Regions from separate parts of the Streptomyces sp. NPDC088124 genome, predicted to be linked through region 1. Evidence: riboswitches for the same ligand, from Rfam matches in the RefSeq annotation. Region 1 holds a riboswitch; the other holds the start of a gene.

Evidence for each region. Region 1 has a riboswitch for thiamine pyrophosphate ahead of AB0P17_RS24960 (thiamine ABC transporter substrate-binding protein). Riboswitches for the same ligand answer to the same signal wherever they lie in the genome.
Region 2: another riboswitch for thiamine pyrophosphate. It lies ahead of thiO (glycine oxidase ThiO); the one in region 1 lies ahead of AB0P17_RS24960 (thiamine ABC transporter substrate-binding protein).

Annotation. Positions count from the first base shown of each region.
Region 1 covers NZ_JBFBJB010000031.1:41,528-48,772, forward strand. Annotated here, with positions in the region: gene pyrH (UMP kinase) at 1-28, shown strand, start outside; gene frr (ribosome recycling factor) at 159-716, shown strand; gene AB0P17_RS24950 (phosphatidate cytidylyltransferase) at 716-1,783, shown strand; gene rlmN (23S rRNA (adenine(2503)-C(2))-methyltransferase RlmN) at 2,072-3,178, shown strand; TPP riboswitch at 3,218-3,343, shown strand; gene AB0P17_RS24960 (thiamine ABC transporter substrate-binding protein) at 3,443-4,558, shown strand; gene AB0P17_RS24965 (iron ABC transporter permease) at 4,741-6,354, shown strand; gene AB0P17_RS24970 (ABC transporter ATP-binding protein) at 6,354-7,245, shown strand, end outside.
Region 2 covers NZ_JBFBJB010000002.1:100,211-107,455, forward strand. Annotated here, with positions in the region: gene thiE (thiamine phosphate synthase) at 136-786, opposite strand; gene AB0P17_RS01790 (Rv2175c family DNA-binding protein) at 928-1,293, opposite strand; gene AB0P17_RS01795 (FAD-dependent oxidoreductase) at 1,441-2,625, opposite strand; gene AB0P17_RS01800 (hypothetical protein) at 2,793-3,152, opposite strand; TPP riboswitch at 3,202-3,315, shown strand; gene thiO (glycine oxidase ThiO) at 3,313-4,524, shown strand; gene thiS (sulfur carrier protein ThiS) at 4,536-4,736, shown strand; gene AB0P17_RS01815 (thiazole synthase) at 4,742-5,536, shown strand; gene pknB (Stk1 family PASTA domain-containing Ser/Thr kinase) at 5,684-7,245, shown strand, end outside.

The sequences.
Region 1 (7,245 bases):
CGTGAGCGACCAGGGCACCCGGAGCTGATCCCGGGCTGCCCCGCACGGGGAGGATGGACAAAGCCCTGCCGGTCGGACACCGTGCAGGACAAGACGCGACGCAGGTTCCGCCGGCCGGCAAGCATGCCGGGCCCACTCAAGACACGCAGGAGCAAGTGGTGATCGAAGAGACCCTCCTCGAGGCCGAGGAGAAGATGGAGAAGGCCGTCCTGGTCGCCAAAGACGACTTCGCCGCGATCCGCACCGGGCGTGCGCATCCGGCGATGTTCAACAAGATCGTGGCGGACTACTACGGTGCGCTCACCCCGATCAACCAGCTCGCCTCGTTCGCCGTACCCGAGGCGCGGATGGCCGTGGTGACTCCGTTCGACAAGAGCGCGCTGCGCAATATCGAGCAGGCCATCCGGGACTCCGACCTCGGCGTCAACCCGAGCAACGACGGCAACATCATCCGGGTGGTGTTCCCCGAGCTGACCCAGGACCGCCGCAAGGAGTTCATCAAGGTCGCCAAGACCAAGGCGGAGGACTCGAGGATCTCGATCCGCGCCGTACGCCGCAAGGCCAAGGAGACGATCGACAAGCTGATCAAGGACGGCGAGGTCGGCGAGGACGAGGGACGCCGCGCCGAGAAGGAGCTCGACGACACCACCGCGAAGTACGTCGCGCAGGTGGACGAGCTGCTCAAGCACAAGGAAGCCGAGCTGCTCGAGGTCTGATGAACGACTCTTCCCGGGGGGCCTCGCCGACAGCCGGTTACTGGGGACCGACCGACCAGGGGGCTGCCCCGGCGGGTCCCGCATACGATGAGCATCCCGCACAGCAGACTCGGCCCATGCCCATCGTGCCCGACGAACCCGCGAACGGCGGGGACCAGAATGACGACCGGGGGGCTGCTCGGCCGGGCGGTCCCCTGTTCCGTGACGAGACTCCGCAGGAGCCCATGGCCGCCCCCCCGCCGTCCCCGCCGAAGAAGCGGGCAGGTCGTGATCTGCGCGCGGCCATAGGGGTCGGTGTCGGGCTCGGCGCGGTGGTCGCCGCGTCGCTCTTCATCGTCAAGGCCGTGTTCGTCGGTGTCATTGCGATCGCCGTGGTCGTGGGGTTGTGGGAGCTCACCTCACGGCTCGACGAGAAGAAGGACATCAAGGCACCGCTCGTGCCGCTGGCGGTGGGTGGCGCCGCGATGGTCGTCGCCGGATACGCGCGCGGCGCGGAGGGCGCCTGGGTCGCGATGGCCCTCACCGCGCTCGCCGTGCTGATCTGGCGGATGACGGAGCCGCCCGAGGGTTACCTCAAGGACGTCACCGCGGGGGTCTTCGCCGCGTTCTACGTACCGTTCCTGGCGACCTTCGTCGCGATGATGCTCACGGCGGGGGACGGATCGCAGCGCGTGCTGATGTTCCTCGTGCTGACCGTCGTCAGCGACACCGGCGCGTACGCCGTCGGCTGGCGCTTCGGTACGCACAAGCTCGCGCCGCGCATCAGCCCCGGCAAGACCTGGGAGGGGCTCGGCGGGGCCGTCACCTTCGCGATGGTGGCCGGCGCGCTCCTGATGGAGTTCCTGATCGACGGCGGCGCCTGGTGGCAGGGGCTGCTGATCGGCCTGGCCGTCGCGGCCAGTGCCACGCTCGGTGACCTCGGCGAGTCCATGATCAAGCGCGACCTCGGGATCAAGGACATGGGCACGCTGCTGCCGGGGCATGGCGGGATCATGGACCGGCTGGACTCGCTGCTGCCCACGGCGCCGGTGGTCTGGCTGCTCCTGGTGCTCTTCGTGGGGTCCTGACAGGCAGGAGCCCTTGCAGGCACTGGGGCTTCCAGGCAAGGCACACGGCTTGGCCGGTACGGCGCCTAGTAAGGCATACGGGCGCTTGGGCGGTACGGCGCTTGGCGCCCCGTACGGGGCGCCAAGCGCCGTACGGGGCGGGCGCTCGCGCGGTCGCGGAGGGCGCAACAGAGGAGGGGGTGCGTCGCCTACGGGGCGGCGGACCCCCTTTCCCATGCCACCGCCTTTCTTATGCCACCCAATACGGGGAACGGGCCACGGGGCGCTGTCTGCGACACTGGACGGACCATGCCTGCACCCGGAGAACTCACTTTCGTCGCGCCCCGCGGAGCCAAGAAGCCCCCGCGGCATCTCGCCGACCTCACTCCCGCCGAGCGCCGCGAGGCCGTCGCCGCCATCGGGGAGAAGGCGTTCCGCGCCAAGCAACTGTCACAGCACTACTTCGCGCGGTACGCGCACGACCCCGAGCAGTGGACCGACATCCCGGCCGCCGCGCGGCAGAAACTCGCGACGGAACTGCTGCCCGACCTGATGTCGGTGGTGCGGCACATCTCGTGCGACGACGACACGACCCGTAAGACGCTCTGGCGGCTGCACGACGGCACCCTCGTGGAGTCCGTGCTGATGCGCTATCCCGACCGGGTCACCATGTGCATCTCGTCGCAGGCGGGCTGCGGGATGAACTGTCCCTTCTGCGCGACCGGCCAGGCCGGTCTGGACCGGAACCTGTCCACCGCGGAGATCGTCCACCAGATCGTCGACGGGATGCGTGCCCTGCGCGACGGTGAGGTCGCGGGCGGTCCCGCGAGACTTTCCAACATCGTCTTCATGGGCATGGGAGAGCCGCTCGCCAACTACAAGCGAGTCGTCGGCGCGATCCGCCGGCTCACCGATCCCGAGCCGGACGGTCTGGGTATCTCGCAGCGAGGGATCACCGTCTCCACGGTCGGGCTGGTGCCCGCGATGCTGCGCTTCGCCGACGAGGGCTTCAAGTGCCGGCTCGCGGTCTCCCTGCACGCTCCCGACGATGAACTGCGCGACACCCTCGTGCCGGTCAACACGCGCTGGAAGGTGCGGGAGGTGCTGGACGCCGCGTGGGAGTACGCGGAGAAGTCCGGCCGCCGAATCTCCATCGAGTACGCCCTGATCCGCGACATCAACGACCAGGCGTGGCGGGGTGACCGGCTCGGCAGGCTCCTCAAGGGCAAGAGGGTGCACGTCAACCTGATCCCGCTCAACCCCACTCCCGGCTCGAAGTGGACGGCGTCGCGCCCGGAGGACGAGAAGAAGTTCGTCGAGGCGATCGCGGCGCACGGCGTACCGGTGACCGTACGTGACACACGGGGCCAGGAGATCGACGGTGCGTGTGGACAGTTGGCTGCCACGGAGCGCTAGCGCGGCCTGGGGGTAACCTTGGGCCGAAACATATTGCATATTTTCCGACAGGGGAGCGCCACAGCGCTGAGAGTGCGGCACATGTCCGTGAGAACGGGCAGCGGTCGCAGACCCTCTGAACCTTGCCCAGGTCATTCTGGGTAGGAAGTTCGGACATCACTCAAGCTGTTGCGCCCTGCCCGGGGGCCGGTCCGTGCCAACGGCCCGCCCCGGGCGGGGCCGCGTCTTCTCCTGGACATCCCAGGAGGAAAACCAGTGGGCACCATGCGTACCCGTACCGGCGTCAGAAGCGCGGCGTCCGCCGCGATCGCCGCGGCGATCGGCGTCGCCACCCTTGCCGCGTGCGGCGGCTCCGACGGCTCCGCGTCGTCCGGTGACGAGGGGAGCGGCGGTACGAAGTCCAAGACCGTCACCCTTGTCAGCCACGACTCGTTCAACGCCTCCCCCGCGGTGCTGAAAGAGTTCACCAAGGAGACCGGCTACACCGTCAAGGTCCTGAAGAGCGGTGACGCCGGCGAAGCGCTCAACAAGGAGATCCTCACCAAGGGATCGCCCCAGGGCGACGTTTTCTTCGGGGTCGACAACACTCTGCTCTCCCGCGCACTCGACAATGGCCTGTTCACGCCGTACGAGGCGAAGGGCCTGGATCGCGTCGACGCGAGCGCGCGGCTCGACAAGGAGAAGCACCGGGTGACACCGGTCGACACCGGTGATATCTGCGTCAACTATGACAAAAAGTACTTCGCGGACAAGAGGCTCGCGCCGCCGCAGTCTTTCGACGACCTGATCAAGCCCCAGTACAAGAACCTCCTCGTCACCGAGAACGCCGCGACGTCCTCGCCCGGTCTCGGCTTCCTCCTGGGCACCGTCGCGCGCTACGGGGACGATGGCTGGCAGGACTACTGGAAGAAGCTCAAGGCCAACGGAGTCCAGGTCGTCGACGGCTGGGAGCAGGCGTACAACGAGAGCTTCTCCGGCTCCGCGGGCGGCGAGAAGGCCAAGGGGGACCGGCCTTTGGTCGTCTCGTACGCCTCCAGCCCGCCCGTCGAGGTGCTGTACGCGAAGCCGCAGCCCCAGCAGGCTCCGACGGGGGTCTCCACCGGGACCTGCTTCCGGCAGACCGAGTTCGCCGGGCTGCTCGACGGCGCGAAGAACGAGGCCGGTGGCAAGGCGCTGCTGGACTTCCTGATCAGTGAGAAGTTCCAGGCGGACATGCCGCTGAACATGTTTGTCAATCCGGTGGTCAAGGGCGTCGCGCTGCCCGATCTCTTCACGAAATTCGGCGCGACGGTCGACCGGCCCGAGACCGTGGCGCCCGACCGGATCGCCGCCAACCGTGAGCAGTGGATCCAGTCGTGGTCCTCACTCGTAGTGAAGTAACCGCCGAGGACGAGGGCCGGGCCGTGGAGGAAGGCCGGACCCGGCGGGGCGTCCCGCGACGACGGGGGGGCGAACAGGGCGACGTACGGAGCGGCCTGTGGGGCAGCCTGTTGACCCCTTCGCGGTGCCGGGAGCGGTGGGGGCTGCGGCGTGGGCACGGGGGCGCCGTACACCTCGCACTCATGGCCGGGCCTTTCGCCTTCTTCGGCGTGTTCTTCGCCTACCCCGTGGTCGCGATTGTCGGGCGCGGCCTCACGACGGGCAGCGCGTGGCAGCTCGGCCGCGTCGGCGCCGTACTGAGCCGCCCCGACATCCTCGGCGTCCTGTGGTTCACCACCTGGCAGGCGCTCGCCTCCACCGTGCTCACCCTGCTGATCGCCCTGCCGGGTGCCTATGTCTTCGCGCGCTTCGCTTTCCCGGGCAAGCAGCTTCTGCGCGCCGTGGTCACCGTGCCGTTCGTGCTGCCCACTGTCGTCGTCGGCACCGCCTTTCTGGCGCTGCTCGGACGCGGTGGACTCCTCGACGAACTGTGGGGCGTACGGCTCGACACCACTGTGTGGGCGATCCTGCTCGCTCATGTCTTCTTCAACTACGCGGTGGTCGTACGCACCGTGGGCGGCCTGTGGTCGCAACTCGACCCCCGCCAGGAGGAGGCTGCGCGCGTACTGGGCGCCGGGCGTCTCGCGGCGTGGTGGCGCGTGACGCTGCCCGCGCTCGCTCCCGCCGTCGCGGCCGCCGCGCTGATGGTCTTCCTTTTCACGTTCACCTCTTTCGGCGTCGTGCAGATTCTCGGTGGCCCCGGCTTTGCCACCCTTGAGGTCGAGATCTACCGGCAGACCGCGCAACTCCTCGACCTGCCCACCGCCGCCGTGCTGACGCTGGTGCAGTTCGCGGCGGTCGGCGCGATCCTCGCCGTACACGCCGGGACCGTACGGAGGCGGGAGACCGCCCTCAGGCTCGTCGACCCCGAGCAGACCGCGCGCCGACCGCGCGGTACCGGGCAGTGGGCGCTGCTGGGCGGCGTACTCGTGACCGTCGCGCTGCTGATCCTGCTGCCGCTGGGGGTGCTCGTCGAGCGCTCCCTCGACGGCCCCGGCGGCTACGGCTTTGCCTACTACTGGGCGCTCGCCTCGGTGGACGCGAGCGGCGGCAGCTTCCTCGTGCCGCCGCTGGAGGCCATCTGGAACTCGCTGCGGTACGCGCTGGTCGCCACGGCCATCGCGGTGGTGATCGGCGGTCTGGCCGCAGCGGCGCTGACACGCCGCGCCGGACGCCTCGTACGGGGCTTCGACGCGCTGCTGATGCTGCCGCTCGGCGTCTCCGCCGTGACCGTCGGCTTCGGCTTCCTGATCACGCTCGACAAGCCGCCGCTGGATCTGCGGGCCTCCTGGATCCTCGTGCCGCTCGCCCAGGCGCTGGTGGGCGTTCCCTTCGTCGTACGGACCATGCTGCCGGTGCTCCGTGCGGTCGACGGGCGGCTGCGCGAGGCTGCGGCCGTCCTCGGAGCGTCCCCGCTGCGGGTCTGGCGCGAGGTCGATCTGCCGTTGGTACGGCGGGCCACGCTCGTGGCGGCAGGGTTCGCCTTCGCCGTCTCGCTCGGTGAGTTCGGCGCGACGGTCTTCATCGCGCGCCCCGACCGGCCGACACTCCCGGTGGCCGTGGCGCGACTGCTGGGCCGGCCCGGCGAGCTCAACTACGGGCAGGCGATGGCTCTGTCCACGGTCCTGATGGTGGTGTGCGCCGTGTCGCTGCTGGTGCTGGAACGTATCCGTACCGACCGCTCGGGAGAGTTCTGATGTCCCTGCTGACCCTGTCGGACGTCACGGTACGGTTCGGCAACGCGGCGCACGCCGCGCTCGACGCGGTCGATCTGGAGATCGCCGAACACGAGATCGTCTGCGTTCTCGGGCCGAGCGGCAGCGGCAAGTCGACCCTGCTGCGCGTCGTGGCCGGTCTCCAGGCACCGGACGGCGGGCGAGTGTCCCTCGACGGTGCCGACCAGACCGGCGTGCCGGTGCACCGGCGTGGCGTCGGCCTGATGTTCCAGGACCACCAGCTCTTCCCGCAGCGCGACGTGGCGGGCAACATCGCCTTCGGCCTGCGGATGCGCGGCGCGTCACGCGACGAGCAGGCCCGGCGGGTAGAGGAACTGCTCGAACTCGTGGGCCTGCCAGGGGCCGGACGCCGGGCCGTCGCGGAACTCTCCGGAGGCGAACAGCAACGGGTCGCCCTGGCCCGGGCGCTCGCGCCGCGGCCGCGGCTGTTGATGCTGGACGAGCCGCTCGGCCAGTTGGACCGGAGCCTGCGCGAGCGTCTCGTCGTCGAACTGCGTGGCCTCTTCGGACGGCTGGGGACGACCGTACTCGCCGTGACTCATGACCAGGGAGAGGCATTCGCTCTCGCCGACCGCGTCGTGGTGATGCGCGACGGTTGTATTGCGCAGAGCGGCACGCCACTGGAGGTCTGGCAGCGGCCCGCCTCCGCGTTCGTGGCGCGGTTCCTCGGCTTCGACAACATCGTGAACGCGACCGTGGGCGACGGGACCGCGGACACGGCGTGGGGCAGGATCCCTGTGCCGGACGGATCCGCGCGGGGAGAACGGCTGCTGCTGGTGCGCCCGGCCGGGGTACGACTGGTCGACGCGGCGCAGGGCCTGCGCTGCACTGTCGAGGCCCGTACCTTCCGGG
Region 2 (7,245 bases), on a different contig from region 1:
ATTGACCGGCAAGTGTCCACCCCTCGGACATGAGCCGGAAACCCGGGACACGGCGCCGCCACCGGCCGGGAGGCGCCGGAACACGGCCCCGCCGCCGGTCGGGCGGCGCGGCCGGAACCCTGTTCCGCCGGCCGGTCAGGCGGCGCGCGCCCGTATCCGTCCGGCCAGGGCCGTCGTCGCCGCCGCCGGGTCGTCGGCCTCCGTGATCGCCCGTACGACGACGACGCGGCGGGCCCCGGCGTCCAGCACCTGGTCCAGATTGCCGGCGTCGATCCCGCCGATCGCGAACCACGGGCGGTCCGTGCCGCTCGCCGCCGCGTACCGCACCAGGTCGAGGCCCGGGGCGTGCCGGCCCGGCTTGGTGGGGGTGGGCCAGCAGGGGCCCGTGCAGAAGTAGTCCACGCCTGGCTCGGCGAGCGCCGCGTCCACCTCGGTGCGCGCGTGGGTGGAGCGGCCGATCAGCGGGGCGGGGCCGAGGATCGCCCGCGCCGCCGGGACGGGCAGGTCGCCCTGGCCGAGGTGGAGCACGTCGGAGCCGATGGCGTGCGCGACGTCGGCGCGGTCGTTCACGGCGAGCAGTCTGCCGTGGCGGCGGCAGGCGTCCGCGAAGACCCGGAGGTGGTCCAGTTCCTCGGCCGCCTCCATGCCCTTGTCGCGGAGCTGGACGATGTCCACGCCGGACGCCAGCACGGCGTCGAGGAACTCGGGGAGGTCCCCCTGCCGCTTGCGGGCGTCCACGCACAGGTAGAGCCGGGCGTCGGACAGTGCCTCGTGAGGCGTGGGCATGGAAAGGTCCCCCCGTTGGAATCCGCGTCGGCATCTGCGTCCGGAACGGCGTCCGGAACCGCTCGCGGAGCTGTGTGTGGAGCTACGTGACTTCCTGGACGGGCGGCGGCGGGCGCCGCCCGTCCCCGGATGATGAGGCCGTCAGACGGCGAGCGCCTGAGCCCGGCGCTTCACCTCCGTACCGCGATTCTCGCTGAGCGCCTGCGCGGGGGTGCCGGGCAGGCTGGGGTCGGGGGTGAAGAGCCACTCAAGCATCTCTTCGTCGGTGAAGTGGTCGTCCCTCAGGAGCGTCAGGGTGCCGGCGAGCCCCTTGACGACCTTGGTGCCGTCGATGAAGGCGGCGGGAACCTGGAGCGTCCTGTTCTCGCCCCGGCGCACGGCGATGAGCTGGCCTTCCTTCACCAACTGCCGCACGCGCGTCACCTCGACACCGAGCATTTCGGCGATATCGGGCAGGTGAAGCCAGGCGGGGACGAGAGCATCGATCTTTGCGTCAATCTCGGTCACAGGACAAGCGTGCCATCCCGGACTGACACCGGGCACCCCGAGCCACTCCGGACGGGGTGGAAACCAGGGCACAACGGACCTGGACCGCCGCCGGACGGCTCAGAGCCCGTCGGGTGACCTCTGACCGTGCGGTCACCCGAGAGGCTCTCAGCGGACCGCCTTGCGCAGCGGTACCGCCGGGTCGGCCGTCAGCTCCCGGTCGAGGCGCGCGCCCGCCTCGATCAGCTTGCGGCCCTGGGCCAAGTCGCGGGGGCGCCCCACGGCCAGCAGGGCCACCAGGACGCCGTCGCGCAGCCAGACCGCCGACCAGGAAGCCCCCGCGGGGTCGCCGCGCCGTACCAGGGTGTCGGCCGCCCCGTGGTGGCCCGCGTACTGGACGAACCTGCCGAACTGCTCCGACCAGAAGTACGGCACCGGATCGTAGACCGGATCGGTCTCCCCGACGGCCTGCGCGGCGACCGTGAGCGGTCCCTGGAGCGCGTTGTCCCAGTGGTGGACCAGGAGCCGTTCGCCGTAGCGCGCGGACGGGAAGGAGGCGCAGTCACCGACCGCGTACACGTCTGGCAGCGAGGTGCGCAGCCGTTCGTCCGCGGTGATCGAGCCGTCCGCGCCGAGCGCGATGCCGGAGCCCGCGAGCCAGGCCGTCGCGGGCCGTGCGCCGATGCCCACGACCACCGCGTCGGCGGCGAGCCGGCGGCCGTCCGCGAGGATCACCGTGCCCGGCTCGACGGCGGCGACACCGGTGCCCGTCAGCAGTTCGGCGCCGCTCTCCGCGTACCAGTCGGTCATAGGGGCGGCGACCTCTGCGGGCAGGACGCCCGCGAGGGGCCGGTCGGCGGCCTCCACGACGGTCACCACGCATCCGGCCTCGCGGGCGGCGGTGGTGAACTCCGCGCCGATCCAGCCCGCGCCCACGACGACGACCTCCCGCCGCCGCTCCAGTACGGGGCGCAGCCGCACGGCGTCGTCGAGCGTGCGCAGCGGGTGGACCCCGGGCACGCCCTCCGTGCCGGGCAGTACGGCGGGTTCGGCGCCGGTGGCGATGACCAGCACGTCGTACGGGACGGGCCCGGCGGTGGTGTCCAGCTCCCGGTCGGACGGGCGCAGCCCGGTGGCTTCCAGACCGAGCCTGAGGTCGACGGAGAGGGCCTCGAAGTCGATGTCGAAGGCGGATCCTTCGGCCGTGCCGAGCAGGATCGCCTTGGAGAGCGGGGGCCGGTCGTAGGGCGGGTGGGGTTCCGCGCCGATCAGGGTGATCCGGCCGCCGTACCCCTTCTCGCGCAGGGCGACGGCGGTCCGCACCCCCGCCATGCCCGCGCCGACGACGACCACCCCGGGCTCATCCGGCCGCCCGTCGCCCGGGTCCCACCCCTCGTGCCCGTCACGTCCGTGTGCCTGCCGCTGTTCGCTCACCCGGTCACCTTAGAGGTCGCCGGAACGGCGGGGCGGCGTCGCGTGCCGACGGGCAGCGTCACCTGCCGACGGGCGCCGCAGCGGTGTCAGACAGAGACCGGAGCGCCGGCGGGCAGTTCCTCCACGACGCTCGTCCCGCTGCCTTCCCGGGACTCCCACTCCCAGCTCTCCTCCAGCCGGACCCGGCCGTCGGGGAGTTCGACGACGGTGGAGACGCAGTGCCCCGAGGAGGTCTCACCGCCGTGCCTCAACTGGACGTAACGGAAGTCGAGACGGTCCCCGGTACGCGTTCCCACGAGGTGGCCGCGGAGCACGTCGCCGCCTTCGTAGGAGGCCCAGATGTGGCCGTCCTCCTCGTGGTACGCGAAGCGGGTACGGGTCCCGACCTGGCCCGGGGCCTGGTCGGCGACGGGTGAGAGGACGAGTCCGTCCAACGAGCGGGCCATGGTGATGCTCCCTTACGACCTGGTGGACGGCGCGTTAGTCTGGCGGTCGACACTACCTCGCGGGAGTCCGGACGCACCGGGCTGAGAGGGAGGCTGGAGCGGCCTCCGACCGTACGAACCTGATCCGGGTCATGCCGGCGAAGGGAGGGGCTGGACGCCCATGCACGCATCCACACGGTCATCGTCCCGGGCACCGACATCCCCCACGGGGTACGACGTCCTGGTCGTCGGCGGCGGGATCATCGGTCTGGTCACGGCCTGGCGCGCGGCCCGGCGCGGGCTGCGTACCGCCGTCGCCGACCCGGACCCGGGCGGCGGCGCGGCGGGGGTCGCGGCGGGCATGCTCGCCGCCGTCACCGAGCTGCACCACGGCGAGCAGACCCTGCTCGGGCTCAATCTCGCCTCCGCCGGGCGGTATCCGGCGTTCGTCGCGGAGCTGGAGGAGGCGAGCGGCCGGGACACCGGGTACCGGGCGTGCGGCACGCTCGCGGTGGCCCTGGACTCCGACGACCGCGCGCAGCTCCGCGAACTGCACGCGCTGCAGCGGCGATCGGGGCTGGCCTCCGAGTGGCTGACGGGGCGCGAGTGCCGGCGCCTGGAACCGATGCTCGCGCCGGGGGTACGCGGGGGCCTGCGGGTCGACGGCGACCACCAGATCGACCCGCGGCGGCTCGCGGCGGCGCTCCTCACGGCCTGCGAGCGGGCCGGGGTGGTCCTCCACCACGCCTGGGCCCGGGGGCTCACCGTGGTACGGGACCGGGCCGCGGGCGCCGTCCTCGCCGACGGCGGCGCGCTCGCCGCGGACCGGGTGGTGCTGGCGGGCGGCAGCCTCAGCGGCAGGCTGGCGGGCGTGCCCCCGGAGGCGGTGCCGCCCGTACGGCCCGTCAAGGGGCAGGTCCTGCGCCTGACGATGCCGCGCCGCCACGAGCCCTTCCTGTCCCGGACGGTACGGGCCGTGGTGCGGGGCGGCCAGGTCTATCTGGTGCCGCGCGAGAACGGCGAGCTGGTCGTCGGCGCGACCAGTGAGGAACTGGGCTGGGACACGACGGTCACGGCGGGCGGCGTGTACGAGCTGCTGCGCGACGCGCACGAACTGGTGCCCGGCATCACCGAGCTGCCGCTCACCGAGACCCGCGCCGGGCTGCGCCCCGGCTCGCCGGACAACGCGCCGCTGCTCGGGCCGACCGTGCTGCCGGGTCTGTCGCTGGCCACCGGCCACTACCGCAACGGGGTCCTGCTGACGCCGGTCACCGGCGATGTCATGGCCACCGTCCTGACGACGGATGAGCTCCCGCCCGAGGCGGCGCCCTTCACCCCGCTGCGCTTCTCCGCCGGCGCTTCCGTGTCCGCCCCTTTGGAGCAGCCCGTATGAACACTTCCGTGATGCATGTCTCCGTCAACGGCGAGCGGCGCGAGTTCGCCGCCGCGACCACCCTCGACGCCGTCGTCGCGACTCTCACCCCGGCGCCCTCCGGGGTGGCCGCCGCCGTCAACGAGACGGTGGTCCCCCGTACCCGCTGGTCCGGCACCGCGCTCAGCGACGGCGACCGGGTCGAAGTGCTCACCGCCGTCCAGGGAGGCTGACGGACATGGCCGACGATCTGCTCACCATCGGCTCCACCACGTTCTCCTCCCGGCTGATCATGGGGACGGGCGGGGCGCCCAGCCTCGACGTCCTCGAACGCTCGCTGATCGCCTCCGGCACCGAACTCACCACGGTCGCGATGCGCCGGCTGGACCCCACCGTGCAGGGCTCCGTGCTCTCCGTGCTGGACCGGCTCTCCATCCGCCCGCTGCCCAACACGGCGGGCTGCTTCACCGCCGGCGAGGCCGTCCTGACCGCCCGGCTCGCCCGGGAGGCGCTCGGCACGGAGTGGATCAAGCTGGAGGTCGTCGCGGACGAACGCACCCTGCTGCCCGACCCGGTGGAGCTGCTGGACGCCGCGGAGACCCTGGTGGACGACGGGTTCACGGTCCTGCCGTACACCAACGACGACCCGGTCCTGGCGGCGAAGCTGGAGGACGTGGGGTGCGCCGCGATCATGCCGCTCGGCTCGCCCATCGGCTCCGGGCTCGGCATCCGCAACCCGCACAACTTCCAGCTCATCGTGGAGCGCGCCGGTGTCCCGGTGATCCTGGACGCGGGCGCGGGCACCGCGTCGGACGCCGCGCTCGCGATGGAGCTGGGGTGCGCCGCGGTGATGCTGGCGTCCGCGGTCACCCGCGCCCAGGAGCCGGTGCTGATGGCCGAGGCGATGCGGCACGCGGTGGCGGCGGGCCGGCTGGCGCGGCGGGCGGGCCGGATCCCGCGCCGCCACTTCGCGGAGGCGTCCTCGCCGGTGGACGGGGTGGCGGCGCTCGACCCGGAGCGGCCCTGCTTCTGACCCGCCGGGCGCGCCGGGCGGGTACGGGGCCCGGCGCGTCCGGTGCGTAACGACGCTCCGGGAGGCCTGTCACAGGTCGGCTTCAGTCGTGTGCCCGGTCCGACCGGGGCTTCGGCGGTGTCGGCGGTGACTCGTAGACTCACCGGCGTGGATACGACCCTTCAGGACCCCATCGTCGGGCAGGTGCTCGACGGCCGTTACCGCGTCGAGGCGCGGATCGCGGTCGGCGGCATGGCCACGGTCTACCGGGCCGTGGACACCCGGCTCGACCGGATCCTGGCGCTCAAGGTGATGCATCCGGCGCTCGCGGCGGACGCCTCCTTCGTGGAGCGGTTCATCCGTGAGGCCAAGTCGGTGGCGCGGCTGGCGCACCCCAATGTGGTCGCGGTCTTCGACCAGGGCGCGGAGGGCGCGTACGTCTACCTGGCGATGGAGTACGTCGCCGGGTGCACCCTGCGCGATGTCGTGCGGGAGCGTGGCGCGCTGCGTCCGCGGGCCGCGCTGGACATCCTGGAGCCGGTGCTCGCCGCGCTCGGCGCCGCGCACCGGGCCGGGTTCGTCCACCGGGACATGAAGCCGGAGAACGTGCTGATAGGGGACGACGGCCGGGTCAAGGTCGCCGACTTCGGGCTGGTCAGGGGCGTCGGGGAGGTGACCAACACCACCGGGACCGTCCTCGGCACGGTCTCGTACCTCGCGCCGGAGCAGATCGAGTACGGCACGTCCGACACCCGCGTCGACGTGTACGCCTGCGGGGTCGTCCTGCACGAGATGCTGACCGGTGCCAAGCCGCACACCGGGGACACCCCCGCGCAGGTCCTCTACCGCCATCTCAACGAGGACGTGCCGGCCCCGTCCGCCGCCGTTCCCGGGCTCGCCCCGGAGCTGGACCGGCTGGTCGCCGCGGCGACCGCGCGTGACCCCGAGGACCGGCCGCTCGACGCGGTCGCGCTGCTGGCGCTGGTCCGCGCGGCCCGTGCGGCGCTCACCGACGCGCAGCTCGACGCCGTACCGCCCCGGGCCAGGCCCGAGCCGGCGGCCGGCGCGGACGCCGACGGGCGTACGACGGTGATCCCCCGGATCCGGCCCGTCGAGGAGCCGGACGACGAGCCCGTCCGGCACACGAGCCGGCTGGAGATGCCGCCCCCGGACGCCGGGCCGCCGGCCGGCCGGTCCCGGTACGGGGCCGGGGGGCGCCGGGGGATGCCGTCGCGGGGGGTGCTCGCGGCGGTCGTCGCGGTGCTGCTCGTCCTCGGGGTGGGGACAGGTGTCTGGTACATCAACTCGGGCCAGTTCACCCGGGTGCCGTCGCTGCTCGGGCAGACGGAGCAGGAGGCGCGCGAGCGGCTCGGCGCCGAGGGCCTGGACGCGAAGATCACCCGCGACTTCAGCGACAGCTTCGACCGGGGCACGGTGATGGGGACGGATCCGGAGCCGCGCTCCCGGGTCCGGGGCAGCGGTCCGGTGACGCTGGTCATCTCGCGCGGCCCGGAGATCGTCCGGGTGCCCGACCTGACCGGCAAGACGCTGGCCGAGGCGCGGTCCGTCCTGAAGGAGGCCGGGCTGGCCGCCGGACTCGTCAAGCGGGAGTTCGACGAGGACGTCGCGCGGGGCACGGTGATCAGCTCCACGCCGGCGGCGGGCCGGGACGTACGGCCCGACGCGGGCATCGCGCTTCTGGTCAGCAAGGGCGCCCCCGTCGACATGCC